3 regions of the Pseudarthrobacter sp. CC4 genome follow, and region 1 is predicted to be linked to each of the others. Evidence: riboswitches for the same ligand, from Rfam matches in the RefSeq annotation. Region 1 holds a riboswitch; each other region holds the start of a gene.

Region 1 (9,655 bases):
AGCAGAGACTTTCGCTGTCCTCAATATCGCCGAGGCGGGGGACCATATCGTTGCCAGCCCCAGCCTGTACGGCGGGACTTACAACCTGTTCGCACACACCCTAAAGAAGTTCGGCATTTCCGTGACCTTCGTGGCGGACCCGGACAACCTGGACCAGTGGCGCGACGCGGTCCAGCCAAACACCAAGCTCTTCTTCGCCGAAGTGGTGTCCAACCCCCGCCAGGACGTCCTGGATATCGAGGGCGTGTCAGGCATCGCCCATGATGCCGGCGTGCCCCTGATCGTGGACAACACCCTGTCCACCCCGTACCTGATCCGGCCGCTGGAATGGGGAGCGGACATCGTTGTCCATTCCGCAACCAAGTACCTGGGCGGCCACGGATCCGCGATTGCCGGGGTGATCGTGGACTCCGGCAAGTTCGACTTCGGCAAGGACCCTGCGAGGTTCCCGGGCTTCAACACCCCGGACCCCACCTACAACGGGCTGGTGTACGCCCGGGACCTCGGCAAGGACGGTGCCCTGGGCGCCAACCTGTCCTATATCCTCAAGGCCCGCGTCCAGCTGCTCCGGGACCTGGGCTCTGCCGTCTCCCCGTTCAACGCGTTCCTGATCGCCCAGGGCCTGGAAACGCTGAGCCTGCGGGTGGAACGCCATGTTGCCAACGCCACGGAAGTGGCGCGCTGGCTGGAAGGAAGGGACGACGTCGAATCCGTCGCCTACGCGGGGCTGCCCTCCAGCCCGTGGTACGAGCGGGGCCGCAAGTACGGGCCCAAGGGCACGGGCGCGATTGTCTCCTTCAACCTGGCTGGCGGGGCCGAGGCCGGCAAGCGCTTCGTTGACGCGCTGGAGCTGCACTCCCACGTGGCAAACATCGGCGACGTCCGCTCCCTTGTCATCCACCCGGCGTCGACCACCCACAGCCAGCTTTCCCCGGAGCAGCAGGCCGTCGCCGGCGTGACCCCCGGCCTGGTCCGGTTGTCGGTGGGAATCGAACACATCGATGACATCCTGGCGGACCTCGAAGCGGGCTTTCGGGCAGCAAAGGACGCGACCGGGGCCTAGCCGGACGCACAAAGAACCCGAGACGGCGGCACGCCGGGGAAGTCACAACCAGTCACACTCTTGGCAGCAGACGGGGGCTGTTTCGTACACTCGTACCAGGTCATGAGTGCCAGTGACAGCCCCGGCTTGCTGGCCGGCAACCCTCCTTCCGCGGTGGGGTGCCCCGGGTGAAGACCTGGCCTGCCGGTCATTCGACGGCGGGCAAGCGCGTAGAAGAGGTCTTGCCATGACGGTTACCGTCACCCGAACCACCGTCCCCGAGCACGGAATTGTCCGCTATGCCTCCATTGGGGGGCTGGAACTTGAAGCCGGGGGATACCTCCCGGACGTCACGCTGGCCTACGAAACCTGGGGCACGCTCAACGCCGATGCCAGCAATGCCATCCTGATCGAGCACGCCCTGACCGGCAGCACCCACGTGACCCGCGGCGACACGGACGAAGAAGGCTGGTGGGAACAGCTGGCCGGTCCCGGCGCTCCCGTGGACACGGACAAGTTCTTCGTGGTGTCCGTCAACATCGTGGGCGGCTGCTACGGCTCCACGGGGCCGTCGTCGGCCGCCCCGGATGGAACCCCTTGGGGCTCCCGCTTCCCCCTGGTTACCCTGCGTGACAGTACGGTGGCGGAGGCCCGGCTGGCTGACCAGCTGGGCATCAACAGCTGGTTCGCGGTCCTGGGCGGATCCATGGGCGGCGCCCGCGCCCTTGAGTGGGCCGTGACCTACCCCGAGAGGGTGCAGCGCTGCGCCGTCATCTCGGTGGGCGCCGCGAGCACGGCAGAACAGATCGCCTTCGCGCAGGCCCAGACCCTGGCCATCCGGCAGGACCCCCACTTCAACGGCGGCGACTACTACGGCGGGCCCTGCCCCGAAGCCGGGCTGGCACTTGCCCGGCGCATCGCCCACATCACCTACCGGTCCGCCGCTGAACTGGAGGGCCGCTTCGGCCGGGAACCCCAGGCGCCGGAGTCGCCCCTGAAGGGTGAGGCGCTGGCCGCCCGCGGCCGTTACCAGGTGGAAAGCTACCTGGACCACCAGGGCAGCAAGCTCGTGAAGCGCTTCGACGCAAACAGCTATATCGCCCTCACCGAGGCGCTGATGAGCCATGACATCTGCCGGGACCGGGGGACCCTGACCGAGACCCTGGCGAGATCCACCGCCAGGTTCTTCGTGGCCGCCGTGGATTCGGACCGGCTGTATTTCCCGTCCCAGTCCCGCGAACTTGCCGCGGCCCTGCCGGGAGAAGTGGACGTGCATGTCATTGAGGCGCCGATCGGCCATGACGGCTTCCTGACGGAAATAGGCCAGCTGGGCCATCAGCTTCGGGTGCACCTCTCGGCCTAAGGCCGCCCTCGCAGGCACACTTTTGTGCATTTATGCAGATAGCCTCTGCATGATTCGCCGTTGAGCTTGGCGTTCAGGCGGACCATACTCGTTGGGACCCGGCGGTTCGTGGCCAAAATCACACGTCTCCGCCACAGACTGTCCCAGTGGTGTCGAAGAAGACGCCGAAGGAGTTCATCAATGAGTACGGAAAAGTCCGCCGCGCGGCGGCCCGAGGAAACCGACGTCAAGGCCACAGGCCTGAAGAAAGTCGTCACGGCCTCCATGGCCGGCACCGTGGTTGAGTGGTACGAGTTCTTTCTCTACGCCTCCGCCGCCACGCTGGTGTTCGGCAAGATGTTCTTCCCGAACTCCGGAACCGAGCTGGACGGCATCATCGCAGCCTTCGTCACCTACGCCGTCGGCTTCGTTGCCCGACCCATCGGCGGCATCGTCTTCGGCCACTTCGGCGACAAATTCGGCCGCAAGCAGTTGCTGCAGCTGAGCATCATCCTGGTGGGTGTTGCCACCTTCCTCATGGGCTGCCTGCCGACCTTTGCGCAGATCGGCTACTGGGCACCGGCGCTGCTGGTGTTCCTGCGCTTCGTCCAGGGCTTCGCTGTGGGCGGCGAATGGGGCGGCGCCGTGCTCCTCGTCGCCGAGCACAGCCCGAACAAGTCCCGCGGCTTCTGGTCAAGCTGGCCGCAGTCCGCTGTCCCCATGGGCAACCTGCTCGCCACCGCCGTGCTGTTCACCCTGTCCTCCACCCTCTCCCAGGAAGCCTTCCTCGGCTGGGGCTGGCGCGTAGCCTTCTGGCTCTCCGCAGTGATCGTGATCATCGGCTACTACATCCGCACCAAGGTCCAGGACGCTCCGATCTTCCTCGAGGCCCGCAAGGAAGTCACGGTCGAGAACAAGGGCTACGGTGTTGCCGAAGTCTTCCGTCGGTACCCGCGCGGCGTCTTCACCGCCATGGGCCTGCGCTTCGCGGAGAACATCCTCTACTACCTTGTGGTCACGTTCTCCATCACCTACCTGAAGGTGGTTGTGCAGACGGACACCTCCCGTATCCTGCTCCTCCTCCTGGTGGCGCACTTCATCCACTTCTGCTCAGTCCCGCTGGTGGGCAAGATGTCCGACGCACTGGGACGCCGCCCGGTGTACATGGCCGGTGCAATCCTCGCCGGAACCTGGGGCTTCTTCGCGTTCCCCATGATGGACACCGGCAATGACATGGTTATCCTGGCGGCCATCACCATCGGCCTGCTGTTCCACGCCCTCATGTACGCCGGCCAGCCATCCATCATGGCGGAAATGTTCCCCACCCGGATGCGGTACTCGGGCGTTTCCCTGGGCTACCAGGTGACCTCCATCGTGGCCGGCTCGCTCGCGCCGATCATCGCCAGCTCCCTGCTGGGCAGCTTCAAGTCCTCCGTTCCTGTGGCGCTGTACCTGCTGGGCGCCTGCGTGGTAACCGCTATTTCGGTGTACTTCCTCAAGGAAACCCGCGGCATCTCCCTTCATGATGTCGACGCCGCCGACGCCCAGGGCACCGCCGACCTTCTGGCCGCCGCCAAGAAGTAGGCACGGCCAAACGACAACAGAGCAACCCGACTGCCCGGACCTGCGGCCACGCAGGCCCGGGCAGCTGCCTGTCCACCAACATAAAGTCAGGAACACCATGCGAGCAGCAGTCCTCTATTCCACAGTTCCTCCCGGCACCAGCTATGCCGACGCGCAGCCCCTGGTGGTGCAGGACCTCGACCGGCCCGAACCCCGGGCCGGTGAACTGGGCGTCACCATCACCTACTCAAGCCTGTGCCACTCGGACCTGTCCGTGGTGGACGGATCCCGAGTCAGGCCGCTTCCCATGGCGTTGGGGCATGAGGCTGTGGGACGGGTTGCCACGGTTGGTGAGGGCGTCACGGACGTTTCCCCCGGAGACCATGTGGTCCTCGTCTTCGTCCCCAGCTGCGGTGCCTGCCGTGCCTGCCGGGCGGGGCGGCCCGCGCTCTGCCACCGGGCCGCCGAGGTCAACGGCTCCGGTGACCTTTTGCACGGCGAGGCGCTGCTGCGCACGCCCGCGGGGGAGCGGATCAACCACCACCTGGGGGTTTCGGCTTTCGCCGATTACGCCGTGGTGGCGCGGGAGTCAGTGGTGGTCATCGCCGACGACGTCCCGGACACCGTGGCGGCGATGTTCGGTTGCGCCGTGCTCACCGGGATGGGAGCTGTCCTGAACACCGCGGCCGTCCAGCCGGGCCAGGCCGTGGCTGTTTTTGGCCTCGGAGCCGTGGGACTTTCGGCCGTCATGGCCGCGTCGCTCGCCGGAGCGTCCGCCGTGATCGCCATCGATCCCAACGTGGGCAAGCACGGGCTCGCCCTGAAATGCGGCGCAACCGCCGTGGGGACCCCCGACGACGCCCCTCGGCTGATTGCCGAAGCCACCGGTGACGGCGTGGACACCGCCGTCGAAGCCGTGGGATCAGCGCGGGTCATCGCCTCGTGCCTGGAGCACGTGACGCGCGGCGGCGCCGTGGTCTCCGTAGGCCTGCCGCACCCCACCGCAGAATTGACGGTCCCCGCGCTCCAGTTCGCGGGGGCGGGCAAGCGGCTGCTCGGTTCCTACATGGGCGACGCCGTGCCCGGCCGGGACATTCCCCTGTACCTCGGGTATTGGCGCGAGGGCAGGCTCCCCGTTGAGCTGCTGCACACCGACACCAGGCCACTGGCGGAGATCAACGAAGGCCTCGATGCGCTCGCCGCCGGGCAGGTGGTGAGGCGGCTTTTCCAGGCGTGAGGCCGGCCTGGCTGCCTTCAGGCCAGACTGCCAACAGCCTAGGCTGCCAGCAGGTCCTGGCGTTCCGCCACCTCATGCTGAAGTGCACCGATCACGGCCTGCACCCGGGCGGACCGCAGCGATTCCGGCCGGGCCACCGCCCAGATGGGGACCTGGCGCTGGAACGCTTCGGGGAGCACCGGAACGAACTCCGGGTTGTGCGCCACCATGAAGTTCGGAAGCAGCCCGATGCCTGCGCCGCGGCGCACCGCCTCAACCTGGGCAAAGATACTCGTGGCCTGGAAGCTGGACTTCGGCATCGGCAGCTGCGAGGACCGGTGGCCCAGTTCGGCAACCTGGAGGGCCGACTCGACGTAGGAGACGAAGCCGTGCTGCCCCACGCCGTCGGGCGTCTCCGGCAGGCCGCGGGCGGCCGCGTAGGCGGGGCTGGCGTAGAGCCTGAGGAAGTAGTTGGTCAGGAAGATGGCCTGGGCGTTGCTTACGTCGGTGCGGCCGACCACCACTTCCAGGTCCACACCGGAGCGGTTCTGGCTGACCTTGCGCGTGGCGCTCAGCATCTCCACATCCAGCATCGGGTGCCGCTGCTGGAGCCGGACCAGCGCTGGCGTGACGAATTCGGCGCCGAAACCGTCGGAGGTGCTGATGCGCACCATGCCGGACAGGGCATCCCGGTCCTGGCCCGTGACGGCGGCCAGCGACCCCAGTGTTTCTTCAATGGCTTCCGCCGCGGCGACGGCCGAAGCCCCGAGTTCCGTCAGCTCCCAGCCGTGCGGGCTGCGCTCCAGGGTCCGGCCGCCCAACTGCTTGTCCAGGGCGAGGATCCGGCGCGAGATGGTGGTGTGCGTGGTGCCCAGCGTTTCAGCGACGGCGTTGAAACGCCCCAGCCGGGCTACGGTCAAGAGAATCAGCAGGTCGTCCGGACTTGGAAGCCGCGCCACCGCGTGCCTTTCGTTCGTGTGCATCAGTGCACATACCATCTGTGATTTTTCCCCTTGATTGCACTGTAGCAGGGTGTGATGGTGGACACGGACCTCCCGGCCGCCTTCGGCCGGATGCACAGCAAAGGAGCTTATGCCATGGCAGTTGTCGGTTGGATCGGGTTGGGAAACATGGGCGGTTCCATGTCCGGAAACCTCGCAAAGGCGGGGCACGACGTTCGGGGGTTTGACCTCAACCCTGCGGCGCTTGCCGCAGCCGAGGCCGGCGGGGTGAAGCCGGTGGGGAGCATCGCCGAGGCCGTGGCCGGAGCGGACGTGGTGTTCACCATGCTTCCGAAGGGCGAGCACGCCAAGGCTGTCTACCTGGGCGGGGACGGGGTGCTGGCGCATGCCGACACCCGCACACTGCTGGTGGATTCCTCCACCATCGACATCGCCGCAGCGAAGGAACTGCACGACGCCGCTGCTGCCGCCGGCTTCCGCTTCGTGGACGCCCCTGTTTCGGGCGGGATGAGCGGCGCCAAGGCAGGGACGCTGACCTTCATGGTGGGCGGTGAACCGGGCGCCGTGGCCGACGCGACCACCTACATCGGACCGATGGCCGCCAACATCATCCCTACCGGGGGAGCCACCACCGGCCAGGCGGCCAAGATCTGCAACAACCTGATGCTCCTGATCAACCTGGCCTCCACGGCCGAGGGAGCCGTCCTGGCGGACCGGCTCGGCCTGGACAAGAAGGTGTTCTGGGACATCGCCTCCGTTTCCTCAGGGGACAGCTGGGCCCTGAGGACCTGGTACCCCGTTCCCGGCGTGGTCCCCACCGCGGCCTCCAACAACGATTTCGAACCGACGTTTACGGCCGAACTGGCGAACAAGGACATCGGCCTGGCCATCAGCGCTGCCGAGGACACCGGCACACCGCTCGAAATCGGCAAGCACGTCCAGCAGCTGTACCAGCGCCTCATTGATGCGGGCGAGTCCGGCAAGGACTGCTCCATGATCATCAAGCTCGTTGACGGCTCACTGGATTCAACAAAGTAGAAGAGAGACACCATGCAGACCATCCCGCATTACATCAACGGCAGCCTCGTCACCGATGCCGAGCGCTTCGGCCCCGTCTTCAACCCCGCCACCGGAGAGCAGGACAAGCAGGTGGCCCTGGCCTCCGCGGCCCGGGTGGAGGAAGCCATTGCCGCCGCCAAAGCCGCGCTGCCCGCATGGAGGGCAACGAGCCTCGCCAAGCGGACCAACATCTTCTTCCGCGTCCGCGAAATCCTGACCCAGCGGAAGCCTGAGCTGGCTGCCATCCTGACCAGCGAGCACGGCAAGGTACTCTCCGACGCCGAAGGGGAGATCTCCCGCGGCCTCGAGAACATCGAGTTCGCCACCGGGCTGTCCCACATGCTCAAGGGCGAACGCTCAGAGCAGGTGTCCAGCGGCGTGGACGTCCACTCGGTCCGGCAGCCCGTGGGCGTCGTTGCCTGCATCACCCCGTTCAATTTTCCGGCCATGGTCCCGCTCTGGATGATCGGCAGCGCCTTGGCCTGCGGCAACACAGTGCTCCTGAAGCCCAGCGAAAAGGATCCGTCGTCAGCCGTGTTCATTGCGGAGGCCTTCGCGGAGGCGGGCCTGCCTGCCGGCGTGCTGAACGTGGTCCAGGGCGACAAGGAGGCGGTGGACGTCCTGCTCGAGCACCCGGACGTCAAAGCCGTCAGCTTCGTGGGATCAACGCCCATCGCGCAGTCGATCTACAAGCGTGCAGCGGACCATGGCAAGCGGGTCCAGGCCCTGGGCGGCGCCAAGAACCACATGGTGGTCCTGCCTGACGCTGACCTGGACATGGCGGCGGACGCGGCCATTTCGGCTGCCTACGGCTCTGCGGGTGAGCGCTGCATGGCGGTCAGCGTGCTCGTCGCCGTCGGCAATATCGCCGACGACCTCGTCGGGGCCATCAAAACCCGGATGGCCACCCTGAAGATCGGTCCGGGCACCGATCCTGCTTCGCAGATGGGCCCGCTGATCACTGCAGAACACCGCGACAAAGTGGCGTCCTATGTGGCGGGCGCGGAAAACGAGGGCGCCACGGTGGTTGTTGACGGGCGCTCGCAGCAGTTCGATTCAAACGGGTTCTTCATCGGTGTCAGCCTGGTGGACCACGTGAAGCCGGGAATGAAGGTGTACGACGACGAAATCTTCGGCCCCGTCCTGTCCGTGGTCCGCGTGGACACCTACAGTGACGCAGTCCGCCTGGTCAACGACAACGAGTTCGGCAACGGGGTTGCCATCTTCACCCGCGACGGCGGCGCCGCGCGGCAATTCGAGTTCGACGTCGAGGCGGGCATGGTGGGCGTCAACGTGCCCATCCCGGTGCCGGTGGGCACTTTTTCCTTCGGCGGCTGGAAGAACTCGCTGTTCGGGGACACGCACATGTACGGGCCGGAGAGCATCCGGTTCTACACCAGGGGCAAAGTGGTCACCACGCGGTGGCCGGACCCCGCAACGTCGGTGATTGACCTGGGCTTCCCGCAGGTGGACTGAAACCAGCGGCACCCCGTAACAGCAACGCGGGGTCACTTCGCGCCCATCCGCTGCCGGATCTTGGGCCGGACGTGACCTCGCGTTGCTTTCCGTTCAGTTATCGGACCAGAACACCCGAGATCCGGCCTACACCAGTTCCACCCGCTGCTTCACCCTCGTCGACTCCATTCCCCGCCAGCCCGGCGTAGTCGCCCGTACCGCCCTGCAGGCTAATGTGTCCGGAGTTCGTGGAGGTGCCATCGTCTGCAAAGGTGATGAAACATGCTTCATGGCATTGAACGTGCCGGTCCCGTCGTCGCAGGTGTAGACGGTTTTGTTCAGGATCACCAGTTTCCCGGATGTGCCATTATCGGCGGCAAACGCTTTTGGCGAATTCCGGAACGTCCGCCCGCGCGGATCCGGTGCCGAGGGCGATAGCCCCGATGGTTAGTACTGCGACGGCCAATCTCCTGACGGTGGCCATGCTCCACGACCTTTCGAACCTTGTGCTTTTGGAAGGAATCCAGTTAGGGCATCCGTGCCGAATTCCGGGACGGATGCGGACCCCAAAAACGGGGAACGGTCGCGTCAGGCTTCAGGGCCGAGACTTTAGGGCACAGTATCCGCCTGGGGGAGGGGGCTGTTCATAGAATTTGGCCCCCTGAAAGAGCAACGCGGGGTCACTTCATGCCCGACCGTAACGGGATATCGGGCATTAAGTGACCCCGCGCTGCTTTTGCGGGAAGGACTAGCCGTTCATGATTTCGCTGCGGCGGGTCATGTACTCCTCCATGGAAAGTTCCCCGTTGCTGTACTTTTCATCCAGTTCGGCAAGCTTGCGGGCGCGGTAGCCCTGCGGGGCAGACGGCGGCGGGGGAGTTGCGGGTGCTGCGGGCTGCTGCGGGGCTTCAGCGTGGGGGGCCTGCCGGTCGTGGCCCGGGTGCGGCTGCCCGTACGGCGGAAACTGCTGATCCATGGGCGGGACCGGCTGTACGGGCGGCAGGGGCTGGCCGGGC
Region 2 (9,655 bases), on a different contig from region 1:
CGTGTGGACATGGCGCAGCAGAACAAAGCCAAGATCACCCAGCAGCTTGAGACGGACAAACAAAAGATTGCCGACACCAAAAAACTGATCGGCCAGATCGCCACCCAGGCGTACAAATCCGGCGGCGTTCCGTCCAACCTGTCACTTTTCTTCGGGGCCAACAACGGCGGCAGCCTCACCGAAACCATGGACCTGGCGGACCAGGCCATGCGGAGCCAAAACGCCGCCATGGACAAGCTGTCGCAGCAGAACGCGACCAACGTGAACTCCGAAGCCCGCCTGCAGGCCGTGGAAGCCGAGATCAAGGACCTCAAGGCAAAGGCCGACGCAGCCCTTGAGCGGGAGAAGGCCGCCCGTGATGAAGCGGCCGCGAAGAAGGAAGAAGTAGACCGCCTGATCGCCGACACCACCCGCCTTGACGCCGAACTCCAGGCGGCCAAGCCCGGCATCCAGTCCCAGCTCGCCGGCGTGCAGGCCAGCCAGAACGCTGTGGCCGCGGAAATCCAGGAACGCGACAGGAAACTCCGCGAAGCCTGGGAAGCCGAGCAGCGCAGGCTGGCGGCGGAAGCCGCTGCCGCTGCCGCGGCCGCCGCGGCAGCGAGGAACCAGCCGCCGCCCCCGGTGCAGCCTTTTGTGCCCTCTGTAGGATCGCCGTCGGCCTTTGGCCTCCGGCACCCGTTCGACGGCAGCGTTCCCATCACCTCCGGTTTCGGCTGGCGGGCAACCCCGCCGGGCACCATCGACTTCTACGGCCAGGGCGGGTACCTGCACACCGGCATCGACTTCGGCGCCGCCTGCGGCACGCCCGTCTATGCGGCAGCGGCGGGAGAGGTCTTCAGCTCGGGCTGGAGTTCTGCTGACGGCGGCGGCTGGCGGGTCAAGATCTCCCACGGCCTGATCGAGGGCAATACCCTGAACACCATCTACTACCACAACGCCAGCATCGTGGTGTCGAACGGGCAGCGGGTCTCGCAGGGACAGCTGATTGCCTACTCGGGCAACACAGGTAACTCCACGGGCTGCCACGCCCACTTCGAGACCTGGCTGAACGGCGCCGCCGTGGACCCGATGCGCCTGCTGTAGGGCGGCCGTCAGCCTGCCGTAGACTGGTATGACTCCGCGCCGGCCGGGCCGGAGGACATCCGATTCTCGAACTGAGGAGCTTTCCCTTGCCTAAAGAAAGTGGCCGTAAAGTGGTGGCCACCAACCGTAAGGCCCGGCATGACTACCACGTGCTGGACACCTACGAGGCTGGAATCGCGCTCATGGGCACCGAAGTAAAGTCGCTGCGGGAGGGCCACGCGTCCATGGTGGACGGGTTCTGCACCTTCTACAACGACGAGCTGTGGATGGAAGCCATCCACATCCCCGAGTACAACCAGGGTAGCTGGACCAACCACGCCGCCCGCCGCCGCCGCAAGCTGCTGCTGCACCGTGAGGAGCTCATCAAGATTTCCCACAAGGTGCGGGAATCGGGCTACACCATCGTGCCGCTGCAGCTGTACTTCGTTGACGGCAAGGCCAAGGTGGAGATCGGCGTGGCCCGCGGTAAGCGTGAATACGACAAGCGCCAGACCCTCCGCGAGCAGCAGGACAACCGTGAGGCGCAGCGTGAGATGCGGGAACGCAACCGCCGCCGCTAGTGATCCGGCGGCCGGGAATGAATCTCCGGGAACATGCGTTACTATAAGTAGTCCGGAGGGGAAGCCCGCCGGTTTGATAACAAAATACGGGGATGATCGGTTTCGACGATGTTAGTCGCGACAGGTGAAGCGGGCCGAGGATGCAGAATTATCTCGTAAACGCTGTCTGCAAACCAATAAGTGCCAATTCTAAGCGCACTGACTTCGCTCTTGCTGCCTAAGCAGTAAGACAGTCCGTCAGCCCGAGGTTGCTATTGCCCCGGAACCTGGCGTCATTTAGATAGCCACTGCTGCTTACCCCCGTCATCGGGGTGAGCGGGACTCTTAGATGACTGGGCCCGGATCAGCCAGCTGTTTGCAGCATGGCTGGGGCCGAGAAAATCCGACGCAAACTGCGCCCGGAGAAGCCCTGACAACACGACATCGGACGGGGGTTCAATTCCCCCCATCTCCACATTTTGAAAGCCGCAAGGCACACTGAAAGACCCGGACCCCTCGTCCGGGTCTTTCAGTGTTTAAGCGCACGGCCTCAAGAAGCGGCTGTTCACCGACGGCGTAGCCGGTCCGGGACTAGCAGCCGCCGTCCATGGGTTGTCCTCTATAAGATCCGGCGTCGCGGCCCCGGCTGGGCCGGAGGCAGCCGGAGCAGCCAGGAGGTGCCCCATGAACCAGACACGCAAGCCCAGCCCGGAAGAGTTCGACGACGGCCCGCTGGACTCATATTCGGAGACGGTCATGCGGGTGGCTGAGACGGTTACGCCGCACGTTGCGGCCATAGAAATGACCAGCACCCGCCGGACCGGCCGGTTCCGGGTGGGAGCAGGTTCTGCAGTCCTTTTTACCGAGGACGGGTATCTCCTGACGAATTCCCACGTGGTGGCCGGCACCACTAAGGGCCATGCCGCGTTTGCCGACGGCAGCCGGACCGATCTCGAACTGGTTGGCGTTGATCCACTGTCGGATCTCGCCGTGGTCCGTGGCAAAGCACCGAGGGTGGCCCCTGCCCGGTTCGGCGACGCTGAGACACTGCGTGTGGGCCAGCTGGTCATTGCGGTCGGGAATCCGCTCGGGCTGGCAGGATCGGTCACGGCCGGAGTGGTCAGCGGCCTGGGCCGTTCCATCCCGGTCTGGGCGGGCGGCAACCGGCGGGTGATCGAGGACGTCATCCAGACCGACGCGGCCCTCAACCCGGGCAGTTCCGGCGGCGCCCTGGCAGACGCGCACGGCAGGATCGTGGGCATCAACACGGCAGTGGCCGGCGCCGGGCTTGGCCTCGCCGTGCCCATCAACACGACGACACGGCGGATTATCGCAGCCCTGCTGAAAGATGGCCGGGTCAGGCGGGCCTACCTCGGAGTGGTCAGCACCCCCATTCGGCTAAACGCCAGTGCGGTGATCAGGACGGGACAGCGGGAGGGGCTCAGGGTGGTGGAGGTGCTGGCCGGATCGCCTGCAGAACGCGCGGGACTACAGGCCGGCGACATCATCCTTACAGCCGGAAGCCGTGCCGTCAGCAACGCTGAAAGCCTGCAGAAACTGCTGTTCGCCGATGCAATCGGCAAGCCGCTGCAGATCAGGGTGCTGAGGCACGGCAGGGATGAGGACCTCGTTGCCGTACCCGACGAGATGCAGGCAAACGGCCAGTAAGGCTACCGGCGCTTCTTCAAGTGCGCCACCGGGTCCTGGGCGCCCTCAGGGTTCTTCGCCTTCTTCTCGGCGCGTTTTTCCTTGATGGTCTTGACCGGCTTCTTTGCCAGGTTCTGGTGGGGTGTTTTGTCCGGCATGGCGTGCTCCTTACAGCAGGGGACGGGCTGCGTCCCACTTCGTAAGTTACGCCTATTCAGCCCCGAATGTAATGGCCTGGATCGACACGAAATCAGTCCGGAACAGGTACGTCGGCGATGCCCACAAAACGCGTCCCGACGCCGTCGAACTCGCTGCGGACGTACCCCTCACGCGTGCGGGGCACCTCTTCGGGATCGTGGTGCCCGCACACCACGTAGGTGAAGTCCGGCCACCATTTCTTGGGGCGGGCGGCTTCCTCGTAACCGCAGACTGCACATTCCAGATGGACCCACACAGGGCGTTTGCCGGTGCGGTTTGCGCGGGACTGGACCAGCCAAGGCGGCGGGTTGTCCAGGATTTCACCCAGCTCGGCCTCGGTCATCCACTTCGGAAGGCCATGGCGCTGTGCCATCTCCATGGGTACATCAAGGGCAATGGCCGCGTCGCGTCTGCTAATCATCACCATCCACGATACGGGAGCCCGCCAAATCAGCGCGCCGTCACCACAGCTGACAAGGCAGCAAACGCTAGGACACCAGGGCGATCCCGGCAGCTGCCGCGCCAAAACCCAGGACCAGGTTGGCCGCAAGATTCACTGCGGCAGCGCCGAATCGTTCCTCGCTGAGCAGCCGCACCGTTGCGGTGGTCCACGAACTGAAGGTGGTCAGCCCTCCGGCCAGGCCCGTGGCCAGGCCGGCCTGCCACTCGGCGCCAAGCCCCAGCGCCGCGGTGGAGCCGTGCGCTGCTCCGATGACGAAGCTGCCTGCCACGTTCACCAGCAGCGTGGCCCAGGGCCAGTGCAGCCTCTCTGCGCTGCCTGTGGCGCGTGTACTGCGGATGGAACTGTGATGCGCAAACCAGCTGTCCACGCCGAAGCGGAGAAGGGCGCCTGCCACGCCGAATATTCCTACCATGACCGCCGCGATCACCGGCGGACCCCGGGGTGCCGGCCAACCAATTTCCCGGCCCGCCACCCCACGCCGGCGGCCGCAAGTCCAAGGAGCAGCGACAGTGCGAGGTAGGCGGACCACACACCATGTTGCCCGGCCCGGGCCAGTTGGTCCACGGAAAAGACCACGGCCGAGAATGTTGTGAAGGAGCCCAGCAGGCCAGGCCCCAGCCCGGCCCGCAGCCAGAAGGCAGTCTGCGGCCGGGCCATCCACATGGTGGTCAGGGCGGCCAGGACAAAGCTGCCGGCCACGTTGATGCCCAGGGTGGTCCAGGGAAAGGCGCCGGGCAGTTCAGGAAACGCAACAGCCAGGCCGTAGCGCAGCTCGGTACCGATCAGGGCGCCGGCCGCCACCGCAAGCCAGGCGCGCAGCCCTACGCCGGAAGTCTTCAGCCGGCTCACACCCTGGGCAAGTCAGCGTCCCCGAGGAGGCAGCCGGGGTGGGGGTGGTCGCTGTGCACCCACAGCGCCGACGTAACCTCGTCAGCGAGGTCGTAATTCCGTTCGCGGCCCGAATTGCTGATCCGCACCACCAGGGCGCCGCCGAAGGGCCGGCGGCCCACCACCTCAACTTCGGCGTCGAGGTCTATCTCCTCGGCGGCCAGGTAGCGGAGCAGTTCCGGGTTGTCGTCGCTGATCCGGGTAATCCGGCCGGTATGGCCCTCATCAAGTTCACCCATGAGGTGCGCGCGGGGCATGAACACTTTGCCATCGGCGGTGGGGATCGGATCGCCGTGCGGATCCCGCTGCGGGTTGCCCAGCTTGGCTGCCATCCGTTCTATGAAGGTGTCCGAGACGGCATGCTCCAGCAGTTCGGCTTCGTCGTGCACCTCGTCCCAGCTGTACCCCAGCTGCTGGACGAGGTACGTCTCGATCAGCCGGTGGCGCCGCACCATGGAAAGGGCAAGCCGGAGACCGGCGTCCGTGAGCCTGATGGCACTGTACGGTTTGTGGTCCACCAGGCCCTGGTCCTTCAGCTTGCGGACCATTTCCGATACGGAGGAATTGGCCACGCCAAGGCGCTGCGCCAGCTGGGAGGACGTGATGGGCTTGTCCTGCCATTCGGTGAATGAGTAGATGACCTTGACGTAGTCCTCGATGGAGGAGGAGGGCGCGCTGGTCTTCACGGGATCAAGCCTACCGGCTCGCCGCCGCCATGCGGGGACTGGCGGGGCCGGCGGTGGAGGGCACTCATGCCCTCACCGCCCGCCAGGCCAGGGTGAGGTATGGCAACTCCAGGTCTTCGTCCGGCGCATGTCCGAGGTGCTCATGCAGGTACCAGTCGAGGTTCGCCAGTACCTTCGCCCGGGTGGCCTCACCCGCACGGAGGTAGTAGCTGCGCGACTTTGTCAGCTCCATCAGGTCGGTGGTGGTGACGGAGTCCTGCCAATGCGTCAGGTGGTCCTGCAAGCCCTCGAACTCAGGCCCCACCAGCGGCCGGAAACCGGGTTTGTAGACGTCCCCGGCATGCATGATCCTCGAGAGCCGGTGGACCCAGGGGACGGACGTGTCCAGCTGGTTCCACACCAGGCCAAGCGTTCCCCCGGGGCGGAGGACGCGGGCCAGTTCCGTGCTTGCCCGCAGCGCATCGCACCAGTGCCAGGCCTGCGCCACGGTGACGACGTCGAACGCTGAGTCAGGCAGGCCGGTGGCCTCCGCGGTGCCCAGGACAGCCGCGGCGCCGGGATAATGTTCCGCCAGCTGTCCGAGCATGTCGGCTGAGGGGTCCACCGCCGTGACGGACAGCCCCAGCCCCAGCAGCAGTTCAGTGAACTTGCCCGTGCCGGCACCAACGTCGAGCGCGTACCGGGCGCCCGGAGGTACCAGCCACTGTGCTGTCTCAGCGGGATACCCGGGCCGCACCTGCTGATAGTGCCTACCGCCATCCTGGAAGCTCTGGCCCAGCTCCCGCCGCCGGCCGTGATCCAGCCTGGGGCCACCCCGTGCCACGCGTGGCCTCCTTCGTTGGGTCTCGTTGCTACCTTCCGAATTTACCGTACCCGCCCGGGCGTGGCTGAGCGCACGCCGCAGGTCAGTCGTCGATGCAGGGGGCGGCGCCGGCCGTTCCCGGGGTGTTGGGCGCCCAGTGGGGGTAGGTGCGGTTGTCGTTGGCGGGAACCCAGCGGCCCGCGTCCACCACGTAGTCCCAGCCGAGCCCCTTGGTCCGCAGGTCCCGGATGCCTGCCAGCAGACGCTCGGCATCGTCAAGCCGGGATCCCACGCCGAAGCTGGCACGGAGGGATCCGGACGGCAGCCCCAGCCGCTTCAGCAGCGGGTGGGCGCAGAAGCGGCCGTCACGCAGGCCCACGCCATGCTCTGCCGACAGGTATGCCGCCACCAGTCCGGCGTCGTAGCCTTCCACCGAGAAGTTGACCACGCCGATGGTGTCGGTGTCCGGGTTGGTGTCCTGAAAGATCTGGTGGACGGTCACGCCGTCGATCTCCTGCAGGCCTTCCACCAGGAAGGAGCGGATGGCTGATTCATGGGCATGCCAGCGGTCCTGGTCCAGCCCCGCGATGACCTGCGTTGCGCGGGCCAGGGTGGCCGCTCCCAGCACGTTCGGTGATCCGCCCTCATGGCGGGCCGGGCCCGTTGCCCAGCTGACGCCGTCGAGCCTTGCCTCCTTGACGGCGCCGCCGCCGGCAAGGTGCGGTGTTCCGGCGTCGAGCCAGTCCGGCCGGCCCACCAGCACACCGGCGCCAAAAGGCGCGTAAAGCTTGTGCCCCGAGAAGGCGATGTAGTCGACGTCGTCAGCGGTGATGTCGATGCGGCGGTGCGGCGCCAGCTGGGCCGCGTCCACCACGATCCGTGCGCCGTGCTCGTGGGCGAGTGCGGCGAGGGCACGGACGGGAAGGATCTCGCCCGTGACGTTCGACGCGCCGGTGACGGCGAGCAGGCTTACCCCGCCGTGCTGCAGTTCGGCACGCACGGCCTCAATGGTTCCTGCGATGGTGTCGTCCGCCACGATGCTGCGGTGGGGGACACCCTGCCATGGCAGCAGGTTGGCGTGGTGCTCAATGTCGAGGTACAGGACGTCGCCGTCAGCCCGGCCGTTCGTGACGGGCAGGCAGCCGGCCAGCAGGTTGAGGGAGTCGGTGGTGTTCCGGGTGAAGATCACGGAATCGTCCGGGCGGCCGCCCACGAACTCCCGGACGATGGCACGGGCATTCTCGTAGACCGAGGTGCTGATCTGGGAGGCGTAGCCGGCTCCGCGGTGCACGCTCGCGTAGAACGGCAGGATTTCATTGAGGTAGGCGGACACCACGGAAAGCGCCGGCGCGGACGCGCCATAGTCCAGGTTCGCGTACCGGACGTGCCCGCCATGGATCAGGGGAGCCTGGATTTCGGCGCCCGTGACTGCCGCCAGGGGACGGCCGGCTGCGGCGTGGCGCTGGTCGAAGAGGGCGTCCTGTCCGGGTTGTGCTGCGGCGTCAGGCTGGATTGCGGCGTTGGGGGAGACGGTGGCTGTTGTCACAGAGACCTCACTTTGAAACAGGACTCCGCTGGGGGAATCCGCGCTTGCCGCATCCGTTCCGGACCGGCCTGGTCGTCACCCGGGGCACCCCACCGCGAATGGAGGGTTGCCGGCCAGCAAACCGGGGTTTAGCGCTGGCACTCGTGACCTGGTTAAGAGCGTAGGACATAGCCCGCGCAGGCTAAAAGCCGGCTGGAATGTTAAGGCCTTTGTTACGCGCAGTTGAAAAGGTCCGCTTTTGCCGAAGATAACGACGGCGGGCGCCTCCTTTCGGAGGTGCCCGCCGTTGATTATTCGGAAGAGGAGGGTCAGAGGAGGTCGTCCAGGTCCGGGTTCAACCGGCGCAGCACCTCCGAGTGAAGGATGGAATTCGTGGCCAGTGCGTTGCCGCCGAACGGGCCGTCCTCACCTTCCAGCGATGTGAACCGGCCGCCCGCTTCAACCACGATGGGCACCAGGGCGGCCATGTCGTAGAGGTTGAGCTCGGGCTCGCAGGCGATATCCACCGAGCCTTCCGCCACCATGCAGTACGACCAGAAGTCCCCGAATGCCCTGGTACGCCACACGTCCTCCGTGAGGCCCAGGAATTCGTTGAGGTTACCGCGCTCCTTCCAGCCGCCAAGGCTCGAATATGACAGGGAAGCGTCGGACAGTTTGGACACGTTGGACACGCGGAGGCGGGTTGCGGCTGCCAGGGAACGTCCCATATAGGCGCCCATGCCCTTGGCCGCCCACCAGCGCTTGCCCAGTGCAGGGGCGCTCACCACGCCCACCACCGGCTCGCCTTCGTCCACGAGGGCGATCAGGGTGGCCCACACCGGAACGCCGCGGACGAAATTCTTGGTGCCGTCGATGGGATCGATGATCCACCGCCGCGCACCATGGCCGGTGCTGCCAAACTCCTCGCCGAGTACGGCATCGCGCGGACGGGAACGGGAGAGCTGGCCGCGGATGGCCTCCTCGGCCGCCTTGTCGGCATCGGTGACGGGCGTCAGGTCCGGCTTGGTCTCGATGTGGAGGTCCAGCGCCTTGAAGCGGCTCATTGTCTGGTCGTCCACTGAGTCGGCCAGGACGTGGGCCAGGCGCAGGTCATCGTTGTAGCTCGAAGCGGGTTGGATCATGGTTCCAAACTACCGTCTGCGCGCCGTTCTGCCGGGAACCGGGCCCCGTCAGTTAACGCTGCCCAGCTCCTTGGCCTCCTGGGCTTCCATTCGGGGGTCCGTCCCCAGGAGCCGCCGCAGGGAGGCCAGCCTTGCTGAACCGGTGGGTCCGGCATGGCCTCCCGCTACCCACGCGTCCAGCCCACAGTCCACGGCGGTGGCTGTGTGCTTGCAGCCGCGCTCGCAGTCATCCGTGCCGGGGGAGAGGTCCGGGAAGGAGCGCAGGATCCGGTCCGGGTCCACGTGGGCCAGGCCGAAGGAGCGGATGCCGGGGGTGTCGATGATCCAGCTGCCGGACGGCGCGTCAGCGAGGCGCAGGGCGAGGGCGGACGACGACGTGTGCCTGCCCCGGCCGGTCACCGCGTTCACCCCTCCGGTGGCCCGTTCGGCCCCGGTCAGCGCATTCACCATGGTTGACTTGCCCACGCCGGAATGCCCCAGCATCACGGTCACTTTCCCGCCGAGGTGGGTCCGGAGCTCCGCGACGGCGGCCCTGTCCAGGCGGGCGGAGAGCCCGTCGTCGGAGCGGGCATCCACGCCCGAGGCCTGCGCATCCGCCGTCCGGCTGATGATCACGGGGAAGTCCAGGTGGGTGTAGTTGGCCAGCAGCTCCGCAGGATCCTTGATGTCCGCCTTGGTGACC
Region 3 (9,655 bases), on a different contig from region 1:
CTGAACGGCGCCACGGACCTCGCCGTCGCCATCCGGACCCTGGTGATCGACGCCGCCGGCGACGGAACGGCGGAACTGACGCTCGGCGTCGGGGGCGCCATCACCGCCGACTCGGTCCCGGAGGACGAATACGAGGAAATCCGCACCAAGGCGTTCGGCGTCCTCTCCACCCTGGGAGCGGACTTCCCGGACGCCTGACCCCCGGAGTTTTTACTGGACGGTGGCGGTCAGCCTCGCCACGTTGTCCACGTAGCGGGCCGCCAGGGGCCGGTTGATCCAGTCCGCCAGTTTCAGCTCGTGGGAGATGTCCCGGTAGGTGTCCTCCACCGCACGCATCTTGGTGACGATGTCCTCGCCCAGCAGCATCACGGACACCTCAAGGTTCAGGGAGAAGGAACGCATGTCCATGTTGCTGGAGCCCAGCACCGCCACCTCGTCGTCGATGGTGAAGTGCTTGGCGTGGAGCACGAACGGGGCCTTGTACAGGTAGATCCGGACGCCGGCTTCCAGCAGGGCCTCGTAATAGGACCGCTGGGCGTGGTGGACCAGGAACTGGTCGCCCTTCTCGGAGACGAACAGCTCCACGTCCACACCGCGCTGGGCAGCGGTGGTGATGGCGTAGAGCAGGGAATCATCCGGGACGAAGTACGGGCTGCAGATCGATATCCGGTGCTGGGCGGAGTAGATGAGCGTGTTGAAAAGCCGCAAGTTGTTCTCGGTGATGAACCCCGGGCCGCTCGGCACCACCTGCGCCGTCACGTTCCCGGGGTGCGGGTTGGACGGGATCTGCAGCTGGTGCTCCAGGGATTCGTCGGTTTCGCTGAGCCAGTCGGTGGCAAAGACGACATTCAATGTGGTCACAATGGGCCCGTGCAGGCGCGCCATGAGCTCCACCCATTCGCGGCCCGCCTTGCGGTGCCGGGGGTTGTTGTAGGAGGGCTCGATCAGGTTCTGCGAGCCGGTGAAGGCAACCTCGCCGTCGATCACCATGATTTTGCGGTGATTCCGCAGGTCAGGCCTGCGCCACTGGCCGTGGATGGGCAGGAGCGGAAGCATGCGCTTCCACTGGATCTTGCCCGCGCGGAGCCGCTTCAGGAGCTTCCGGTAGCCCTGGACCCGCAGGGTCCCGATGTGGTCGAACAGCACGCGGACTTCGACGCCGCGCTCGGCGGCCTCCTCCAGCGCGGTGAGGAGGTCGTCGGTGATGTGGTCCGTGCTCATGATGTAGAACTCGGCGTTGATAAACTCTTTCGCCTTGCGCACGGCCTCCGTCATCTGCAGGATCGAGTCCGGATAGCCGGGAATCAGGTCAACGGAGTTGCCGTCCACCATGGGCAGGGACCCGAGCCGGCGGTTCAGTTCCGCGGCGGACTTCACCCATTCCGGTCCGGGGTAGTCGCTTTCGACGTCGGAAAGCGAGGAGATCCCGGCCCGCACGCGTTCGTTGACCCGCTGCTGCTGCGCCCGCCGGCGGCTGGACAGCTTGAAGTTGCCGAACAGCAGGAACAGCAGGATGCCCACGAACGGCACAAAGAAAATGCCCAGCAGCCACGCCATCGCCGTGGTGGGACGCCTGTTGCCCGGAATGATGCCCACAGCCAGCACCCTGATCAGGAGGTCGGCGACGCCCAGCAGCACCACCACCCACATTGGCGCGGTGCCGGCAAGCGAGAATGGCCACAACACGAAATAAACCCCCGGAGGATGGGCTCCCGGCGGACCGTTTCCAGCCAGGGCACTCTGCCCAGCTTATCCGTGCGGCGCCGCACTAAGCTGGAGCCATGACCTCTCCAGCTTCCGTGGTTCTCGTTTTCCTCGACCCCGCGTTCCCGGACGGCCGGCTCGCCGATGCCTCCAAGCCCCAGCTCCTGGTCACGGACCAGGGCGCCACCCGCGGGGACGGGATCTTCGAAACCATGCTGGCTGTAGGCGGCAACGTGCGGAAGGTCCAGGCCCACCTTGACCGCCTGGCCCGCTCCGCGGACGCCCTTGACCTGGTTATCCCGCCGGAGGACGAGTGGCGCAGGGCCATCGGGACTGCACTGAGCGAGTACCGGTCCGAGTATCCGCCTGCCTCCGCCGCCGAGGACGAACTCGTGGTCAAACTGGTGGTGACCCGCGGTGTGGAGGGCGCCACCGCGCCCACCGCCTGGGTCCAGGTGTCCCCCACGGGGGCGTTGGCGCGCCGCCAGCGGGAGACGGGAATCGACGTCATCCTCCTTGACCGGGGCTACGACAGCGACGCCGCCGAGCGCGCCCCCTGGCTGCTGCTCGGCGCGAAGACGCTGTCCTACGCCGTCAACATGGCCGCTTTGCGCCATGCCCATAAACAGGGCGCGGACGACGTCATCTTCATCTCCTCCGACGGCCGGGTACTGGAAGGGCCCACCTCCACCGTGCTGCTGGCCCACGCAGGAACGTCCGACGACGGCACTTCCGTCAAGCGCCTCATCACGCCCCAGCTGGACAGCGGCATCCTGCCGGGCACGTCGCAGGGCGCGCTGTTCACCGCGGCGAAGGCTGCGGGCTGGGAACTGGGCTACGGCCCGCTTGAGCCGCAGGACCTGCTGGATGCCGACGCGGTGTGGCTGATCTCCAGCGTCCGTTTGCTGGCGCCGGTCAACCGGATCGACGGCAAGGAAATCGGCACGCCCTCCGTCCAGAAGGAGCTGACCGCCGAACTGAACGAGTTGTTCGCGGGCATCCAGTAAACGGTCCTGTGATTCCGGCCTTTGCGCTCTAGGTTCGGCGGGGGCAGTGGCCGTAAGGTTTGGTTCATGGACTCGCAGACGCAGCCGAATGACAACCTGACCTTTGACGAATGCTGGGAACTCCTGGCCAATGACACTGTCGGCCGCCTTGCACTGGTGGTTGACGGCCACCCCGAGATCTTTCCAATCAACTACGTGGTGCACCGCCGCAGCATCGCGTTCCGTACGGCCGGCGTCACCAAGCTGTGGAGTGCCCTGACAGAGAGGCCTGCCGCCCTGGAGATCGACGGCTACGATCCCCATACCGAAGAGGCCTGGAGCGTGGTGCTGCGCGGCGATACGGCGATCATCGAGGACCAGGCGGACAAGGACGCCGTGGACAGCCTGGGGCTGGAGCCATGGCAGCCGGGAGAAAAGGCAAACTACATCCGGCTGACAGCCCGTGCTTTGACCGGCCGCCGTTTCAAGGTGAACCGGCCGGACGTCTGGGCCACGCGCCAGCAGGACAAGCGGCGGGCCTCTTTCGAATAACTCGGCCGGAATGCCTGTCCGGGCAGGCTAGCCGGTTGGCCCTGCGTCCTGAAGGGACAGTTGGGCTTCAAGGCCGGAGAGCAGGATGCTTAGCCCCTGGTCAAGTTCCGCGGATCCTTCGTAGTCCGCCAGGGCGGGGGCCAGCGCACGCAGCCGCGGGAACTCCTTGGCAGGCAACCGGTGCAGTCCCAGCCGCAGCAGCACTTCGTTTTCCTCCGGGTCCACAACGAATTCCTGCAGCTCGTTCAGGATGTGGCCGTAGAGGAAGCCGTAGTAGGCGCGGTAGACGTGGAGGGCGTCCGACGGGCTGAACCCTGCCCCAATCAGCAGGGACAGGATCTGCTCGAGGGGACGCAGCGTGCCCAGCGGCCGCAGCCCCAGCGGGGTGGAGAGCGGCCTGGTCACGAGCAGCGGCACCACATTGGGGTGCTGGAGCGCAAGGCTCCGAAGGTCGTGTGCGATGCGGCGCAGCTGGGCTTTCCAATCGGGATCGTCGGGGTGGATGGTGAGTTCGTTAAGCACCAGTTCGGTGACGCCGTCCAGCAGCGCGGCGCGGTTCTCCGCATAGCGGTAGAGGCTCATCGGATCCCGGCCCAGTTCCTGGCCAAGGCGGCGCATGGTCAGCGCCTCCAAGCCTTCCGCGTCAACAACTTCGAGCGCCTTGGTCAGCACCAGCTCCCGGCTCAGCTTTTGCTTTTGGGCCGGCCCGGTGGGGGACTGGACTTTCGGGGAAGCCATGATTTCCGTCCTGGAAGGCGGCAAGCCCTTTACCCGGATAGGTAATCCATTCGCTTGCCGAATCCGTTGTCTACGAGTAAAGTCTACATTGTAGATGCGGCAGTGACACCGCCCTGTAGCCCTTGATTTCAACTAGTAGCCCCCGGTTTCAACTAGTTCTTGATTTCCGCGGGCTTCATCAACACTCCATGCCCCGTGCACGGCATTGAGGTTCGCTGCTGTAGCCGAACGGCGGCACCACCGCACTTAGCGAAGGGAAGCCGTCATGGCGCATTCGCAGTTCGATCTCTTTCTAAAAGAAGCCACCTACATTGACCAGGCCTCGGACGCCACCCTCGACCGTGACCGCCTTTACGGCCTGTACACCAGCTGGTGCTTCATCAACCAGCAGAAGCCCGGTTTGGAGTCCAATTTCTGGATAGCCATGAATTGCCGCATCAGGCACGGCCGCAAGGGGCTACGCATGAAAGGCCCCGCCGCTGCCGACTACATCCTGGCAAGCTACCCGGGCCTCGTCTAAGCAACGGCATCAAAACGAATACGGCGTGGACCACGTGCCTGGGGCACAGGGTCCACGCCGTTCCATTTGAGTGCGGATTATCCGGGGCCCGCCGAACTCCTTACCTGCCGCCCGAGGCGGGGTAGGCTGCATCCACTTCCACCTCCACCAGCCAGCCGCTGACCGGCAAGTTCTCGATCTCAAGCGCGAAGCGGGAAGGCCTGGCGGGGTTCGCCACAAACGGCTCCGCCGGCGCGGCCGAGCCCAGCGGCACCTTCACGGCCGCCCCGTCCGCGAGGCTGGTGTTCGCAAAGTACTGCCGGTATGCCCGGTTCCAGCCGTCGAAGTCGGCCTTTTCCGCGCCGGCGGGATTCTGGAGGAAAACGCGCATGGTGATGACGTCGTCGTAATCCAGTCCTGCCTGGGCAAGGTTCTCGCCGATCCTGCGGAGGGCGTTGATGCCCTGCGCCTCCGTGATGGTGACACCGGGCGGGAGGACACCGCCCGGGAACACCGCCGTATCCACGAAGCGCTGCTCGCTGCCCGCAGGCGCGGCCGGATTGAGCGCCGATGGCCCCAGTCCGCTGGTCTTATAGATGGCAGTGTTCGCGCCGATGGCCACGCCGCCGGCGATCATGGGATTGTCCTGGCCGGCTGGAAGGTTTGACACTGTGGTGCCCGGCTTCGGAGCGGCAAGTTCCTGGAAGACCGCGGGAGCCGCGAAGGCGGCGGTTGCGGTGAGGCTGATGCCGGCGATGCCGGCGGCGATAAGGGAAACACGGCGACGGATCATGGGCTTCTTTCGCGGGTCGACTGAAGTGCTGGCGGGTGTGCCGGCGGGGATCATCCGGCCACCATGGCGGCCGCCCGGCTGTGCAGAGCGGTGACGGCGGCGCGGGCGGAGGTCATGGCACCGTGCTGCCAGGCGATGGCATGGCTGAGGTGGTCCCCGGCGAAGTAGATGTTGCCGGAAGGCTCCAGCAGCTTGGCGTACTTCGCGTCATTCTGCGACGGCCAGCCCACCCAGGCGCCTTCCGAGAATGCCGTGCTCCCCCAGTCAACAGAGAACGACGCCGCCACGTCCTTGCGGTACACGTCGCCATGGATTTTCGCGCCCTGGTCCAGGGCGCGGCTGAGGCGCTTCTCCGGGCTGAGTTCCTTGTAGATGCGTGCGCTGGCGCCGGTGTTGTAGTAACCCACCATGGTGCCGCGCTGTCCGTGGAAGCCGGTGGACGGGTACCACATGTTGCCGAGGTCGATGTTGGTGTTGGTGATGCCGCCGTAGATCCGGTGGTCCTCCTCCCACCAGCGACGGGAGTATTCGATGCCGATCTTGCCGGCGTCGCTGGGGGTGGCGAATTTGAGGGCATCGAGCACGTCGGCGGGGAGGTTGCCGGGGATCTTTGCGGCGATGTGCGGGGGCAGGGTGCACACGGCGAAGTCCGCCTCGATGCGCTTGGCCTCACCGCCAGCGTTGCTGTATTCAACAGCCGCGCCTGCGGCGGTGTTGCTCATGGACAGGACCTTGGCACCGTAGACGAATTTGTCCTTGCCGATGGCTGCCTCAAACGCGTATGGGATGCGGTCCATGCCGCCCACGGGCTGGAACATCATCATGGCCTGGTCCCAGCCGAATTCGAAGGAGAAGTAGTTTCCCACGCCGCTGGCGAAAACGTCGGACAGGGCATCCGGAGCCAGGGGCACGCCGGCCTCCAGGCCGGCACCCGGGGCCACCGAGTATCCCTTGCGGCCGGTGCCGGCGTACTTGAAGCTCGCCGCGGCATCCCCAGGGACCTTGTTGCCAATGGCGCCGAAGCTCTTCAGGAAGGAGATCAGGTTCTCCTTGTCCGCTGCGCTCATGTAGCTGTCCAGGGCACCCTGGTCCGTGGCCTTGGCGAGCAGTTCGGAGACGTACCCGTAAACATCGGCCTTTGCTGCCCGGTGGCGGATGGGAGTATTGGAGAGCTTGCCGCTGCCCTCCCGGAAGAGGTATCCGTCAGCGTTCTGGTTGGTGAAGGGCTCGATCGCCACTCCGAGTTCCTTGCAGTAGTCCAGCGTGATGTGGTGCTGTGGAATGCGGCCCGGGCCGGCGTTCATGTACTGATCCCTCGAAAAAGCGGCGCGCTGGGTGACTCCCCGGAGATCCGCCTCCTCTGTCCCGCCCCGCACTGTCCAGTTGCGTCCGCCCGGGCGCATCCGCGCCTCAAGGATGGTGACTTTATAGCCGGCCTTACCCAGTTCGTAGGCAGTGGTCAGGCCCGCGATTCCGCCGCCAAGGATCACCACGCTCTTGCCCTTGCCCAGCAGGTCGTCAGCACGGGGTGCGGCGAACGCAGGAGCCGCGGCGTCCGGGGCCAGTCCCATGGCTGCCATGGTCTGGTACATCACCCCGGCTCCCCCCACCATTCCCACGTAGCGGAGGAAGTTCCTGCGAGTAGCATCTGTCATGTTGTTCCCTTTCACCGGAGTGTTACAGGGTGAGCCTAGGGATGAAATGTTTCGTCAAATGCTGTGACAGTGTCTGTCCTGTAGCGTTCAGATTTCCGTAAAGTAAACGCTCTTCCGGCACACGCAGCACCAACCTGAAAGGCCTTTTGCCAGTGAGTGGAAGCAGCGGTTACCTGCGCGAAGGGGTTCTCATCCGGCTGCTCGAGGACGCTGACGCCGATGGCCTGGCCACGGCGTACCAGCTGAATCGCGGACATCTGGCACCGTGGGAGCCAGAAAGGAATGACGCCTTCTTCACGCAGGAGCAGCAGGCGGAAATTATCCGTGCCAAGCGCGGACAGCACCTGTTGGGATCCGAGGTCCCATGGGTCCTGGTGGAGGAGGCCGACGGCGGTGCAGGCCTAGAAGGTGCGCGCACCAGAGGCGGGCGCCTTGTCGGGACAGTCACCCTGACGGGAATCGTCCGCGGCCCCTTCCTCAGTGCGAACCTTGGCTACTGGGTGGATGGCGGGCTTACCGGACAAGGCGTCGGCACGGCCGCTGTCCTCTTTGCAGCCAAGTACGCGCGGACAGCCCTTGGCCTGCACCGTATCCAGGCGGCGACCCTGCTCCACAACACGGCATCCCGCCGGATCCTGCAGCGGGCAGGGTTCCGGGAGATCGGCGTGGCACCGGAGTACCTGAAAATAGCGGGGCAGTGGCAGGACCACCTGCTGCATCAACTGATCCTGCCGCTCCCGTAAGTAGCCCAGCCAGGCCCTGCACCCTCCGCCGGCGGCACGGCAGGACAGTACTTCAGTTACGCAACATGACGACGACGGCGGTGCGGCCGCGGGCGGCAAGTGTTACGTTTTTGGGGAGTAATGAGTACCGGCGCCAAGCCCTGACTGGCCGGTCGGCAACCCTCCTTTCGCGGCGGGGTGCCTCAGGTGAACACTCGGCATATCGACCCATTCGAGCTGCAAGCGTGAGAGAAGGAGATCGTCGTGTCTGACGCACCTGCCCCTGAAGAGAAACTGTCATACCGCCTCATCAGCGGGCCGGATGACCGCGCCTTTTGCGAGCGGATCTCCGCCGCGCTGGCGGAAGGCTATGTCCTCCACGGCAGCCCGGCGGCAACCTTCAACGGCAGCAGCGTGATCGTGGCGCAGGCGGTAGTCCTGCCGGCAGCCATCGCTTCCGCGGACGCTGCCGTGGCAGATGCCGTTGACGACCTCGAGTCCGCCGGTGATGACCTTGACTTCGGCGGCGAGGGCCACGCATGAGCTACGCCGGAGACCTGACCCCGCAGGAGGCCTGGGAAAAGCTCGAGCAGGGCGCCATCCTGGTGGATGTGCGCACGGAGGGCGAATGGGCCCACATCGGCATTCCCGACACCAAGGCCACCGAGAACGATCCGCTGTTCATCCAGTGGACCTTCCCGGGCGGAATCCCCAACCCCGACTTCATCACCGACCTTAGCCAACAGGCGCCCGAGGACAAGTCGACCGAACTGGTGTTCCTGTGCCGTTCCGGCCAGCGTTCCATCGCGGCCGCTATCGCCGCCACGCAGGCCGGCTTCACCTCCTACAACGTCCTGGAAGGCTTTGAGGGTGAACCGGACCGTTATGGAGAACGTACCGTCAACGGCTGGAAGAACCGCGGCCTGCCGACCAACCTGGGAAAGAACTAAGTGACCTTCAACGAAGACGCCACCGGCTGGAGCCCCGACACCCAGGCCGTCCGCGGCGGGCTGGACCGCACCAACTTCCAGGAGACCAGCGAAGCTGTCTTCCTGAACTCCGGTTTCGTGTACGAATCCGCCGCCGCTGCGGAGCGGGCCTTTACGGGCGAGGACGAACGCTTTGTCTACTCGCGCTACGGCAACCCTTCCGTGGCCACGTTCCAGGAACGGCTCCGCCTGCTTGAGGGGACCGAGGCGTGCTTCGCGACGGCGTCCGGCATGTCCGCGGTGTTCACCGCCCTGGGTGCGCTGCTGGCGGCCGGGGACCGGGTGGTTGCCGCCCGCTCACTCTTCGGCTCGTGCTTTGTGATCCTGAACGAAATCCTGCCGCGCTGGGGCGTGGAGACCGTCTTCGTGGACGGCCCTGACCTGGAGCAGTGGCGTGAAGCGCTCTCCGAGCCCACCACCGCCGTCTTCTTCGAATCGCCGTCCAATCCCATGCAGGAGATCGTGGACATTGCTGCGGTGAGCGACCTGGCGCACGCTGCCGGGGCGACCGTTGTCGTCGACAACGTTTTTGCCACCCCCCTGCTGCAGCGGTGCGGGCAGTTCGGCGCCGACGTGATTGTCTACTCGGGCACCAAGCACATCGACGGCCAGGGCCGGGTGCTTGGTGGCGCCATCCTGGGTACCAAGGAGTTCATTGACGGGCCGGTGAAGCAGCTGATGCGCCACACCGGACCAGCACTGTCCGCGTTCAACGCCTGGGTCCTGACCAAGGGCCTCGAGACCATGGCGCTGCGCGTCAACCACTCCTCGGCGTCAGCCCTGCGCCTCGCGGAATGGCTGGAGGAACAGCCTGCCGTCAGCTGGGTGAAGTACCCGCTCCTGAAATCGCACCCGCAGTACGAGCTGGCCGTAAAGCAGATGAGCGCCGGCGGCACTGTCCTCACCTTGGAACTCGCCCCCTCCGGCGGCCGCTCGGGCAAGGACGCGGCGTTTGCGCTGCTGGACGGCCTGCGGATCATCGACATCTCCAACAACCTTGGCGATGCCAAGTCGCTC

The links. A riboswitch is a leader RNA that binds a small molecule or an ion and turns the genes downstream of it on or off. The one in region 1 is predicted to bind S-adenosylmethionine.
Region 2: linked by a shared signal. The riboswitch ahead of PV768_RS03460 (aminotransferase class V-fold PLP-dependent enzyme) and the one ahead of metX (homoserine O-acetyltransferase MetX) in region 1 are both predicted to bind S-adenosylmethionine.
Region 3: linked by a shared signal. The riboswitch ahead of PV768_RS12605 (DUF1737 domain-containing protein) and the one ahead of metX (homoserine O-acetyltransferase MetX) in region 1 are both predicted to bind S-adenosylmethionine.

Annotation. Positions count from the first base shown of each region.
Region 1 is NZ_JARCCZ010000010.1:1,819-11,473, forward strand. Features, by position in the region: gene PV768_RS08125 (bifunctional o-acetylhomoserine/o-acetylserine sulfhydrylase) at 1-1,063, shown strand, start outside; SAM riboswitch class IV at 1,162-1,277, shown strand; gene metX (homoserine O-acetyltransferase MetX) at 1,290-2,405, shown strand; gene PV768_RS08135 (MFS transporter) at 2,586-3,968, shown strand; gene PV768_RS08140 (zinc-dependent alcohol dehydrogenase family protein) at 4,066-5,184, shown strand; gene PV768_RS08145 (LysR family transcriptional regulator) at 5,223-6,146, opposite strand; gene mmsB (3-hydroxyisobutyrate dehydrogenase) at 6,261-7,163, shown strand; gene PV768_RS08155 (CoA-acylating methylmalonate-semialdehyde dehydrogenase) at 7,176-8,660, shown strand; gene PV768_RS08160 (hypothetical protein) at 9,388-9,655, opposite strand, start outside.
Region 2 is NZ_JARCCZ010000003.1:141,216-150,870, forward strand. Features, by position in the region: gene PV768_RS03410 (peptidoglycan DD-metalloendopeptidase family protein) at 1-1,083, shown strand, start outside; gene smpB (SsrA-binding protein SmpB) at 1,170-1,643, shown strand; RNA gene ssrA (transfer-messenger RNA) at 1,732-2,100, shown strand; gene PV768_RS03425 (S1C family serine protease) at 2,307-3,290, shown strand; gene PV768_RS03430 (hypothetical protein) at 3,293-3,427, opposite strand; gene PV768_RS03435 (hypothetical protein) at 3,520-3,888, opposite strand; gene PV768_RS03440 (fluoride efflux transporter FluC) at 3,956-4,357, opposite strand; gene PV768_RS03445 (fluoride efflux transporter FluC) at 4,354-4,779, opposite strand; gene PV768_RS03450 (metal-dependent transcriptional regulator) at 4,776-5,504, opposite strand; gene PV768_RS03455 (class I SAM-dependent methyltransferase) at 5,569-6,327, opposite strand; gene PV768_RS03460 (aminotransferase class V-fold PLP-dependent enzyme) at 6,410-7,852, opposite strand; SAM riboswitch class IV at 7,888-8,001, opposite strand; gene hisN (histidinol-phosphatase) at 8,161-8,973, opposite strand; gene PV768_RS03470 (ribosome small subunit-dependent GTPase A) at 9,022-9,655, opposite strand, start outside.
Region 3 is NZ_JARCCZ010000017.1:227-9,881, reverse strand. Features, by position in the region: gene pabB (aminodeoxychorismate synthase component I) at 1-198, shown strand, start outside; gene cls (cardiolipin synthase) at 211-1,650, opposite strand; gene PV768_RS12640 (aminodeoxychorismate lyase) at 1,782-2,711, shown strand; gene PV768_RS12635 (pyridoxamine 5'-phosphate oxidase family protein) at 2,778-3,242, shown strand; gene PV768_RS12630 (TetR/AcrR family transcriptional regulator C-terminal domain-containing protein) at 3,270-3,980, opposite strand; gene PV768_RS12625 (hypothetical protein) at 4,246-4,500, shown strand; gene PV768_RS12620 (Rid family hydrolase) at 4,601-5,272, opposite strand; gene PV768_RS12615 (flavin monoamine oxidase family protein) at 5,323-6,927, opposite strand; gene PV768_RS12610 (GNAT family N-acetyltransferase) at 7,080-7,670, shown strand; SAM riboswitch class IV at 7,787-7,901, shown strand; gene PV768_RS12605 (DUF1737 domain-containing protein) at 7,914-8,192, shown strand; gene PV768_RS12600 (rhodanese-like domain-containing protein) at 8,189-8,599, shown strand; gene PV768_RS12595 (O-succinylhomoserine sulfhydrylase) at 8,600-9,655, shown strand, end outside.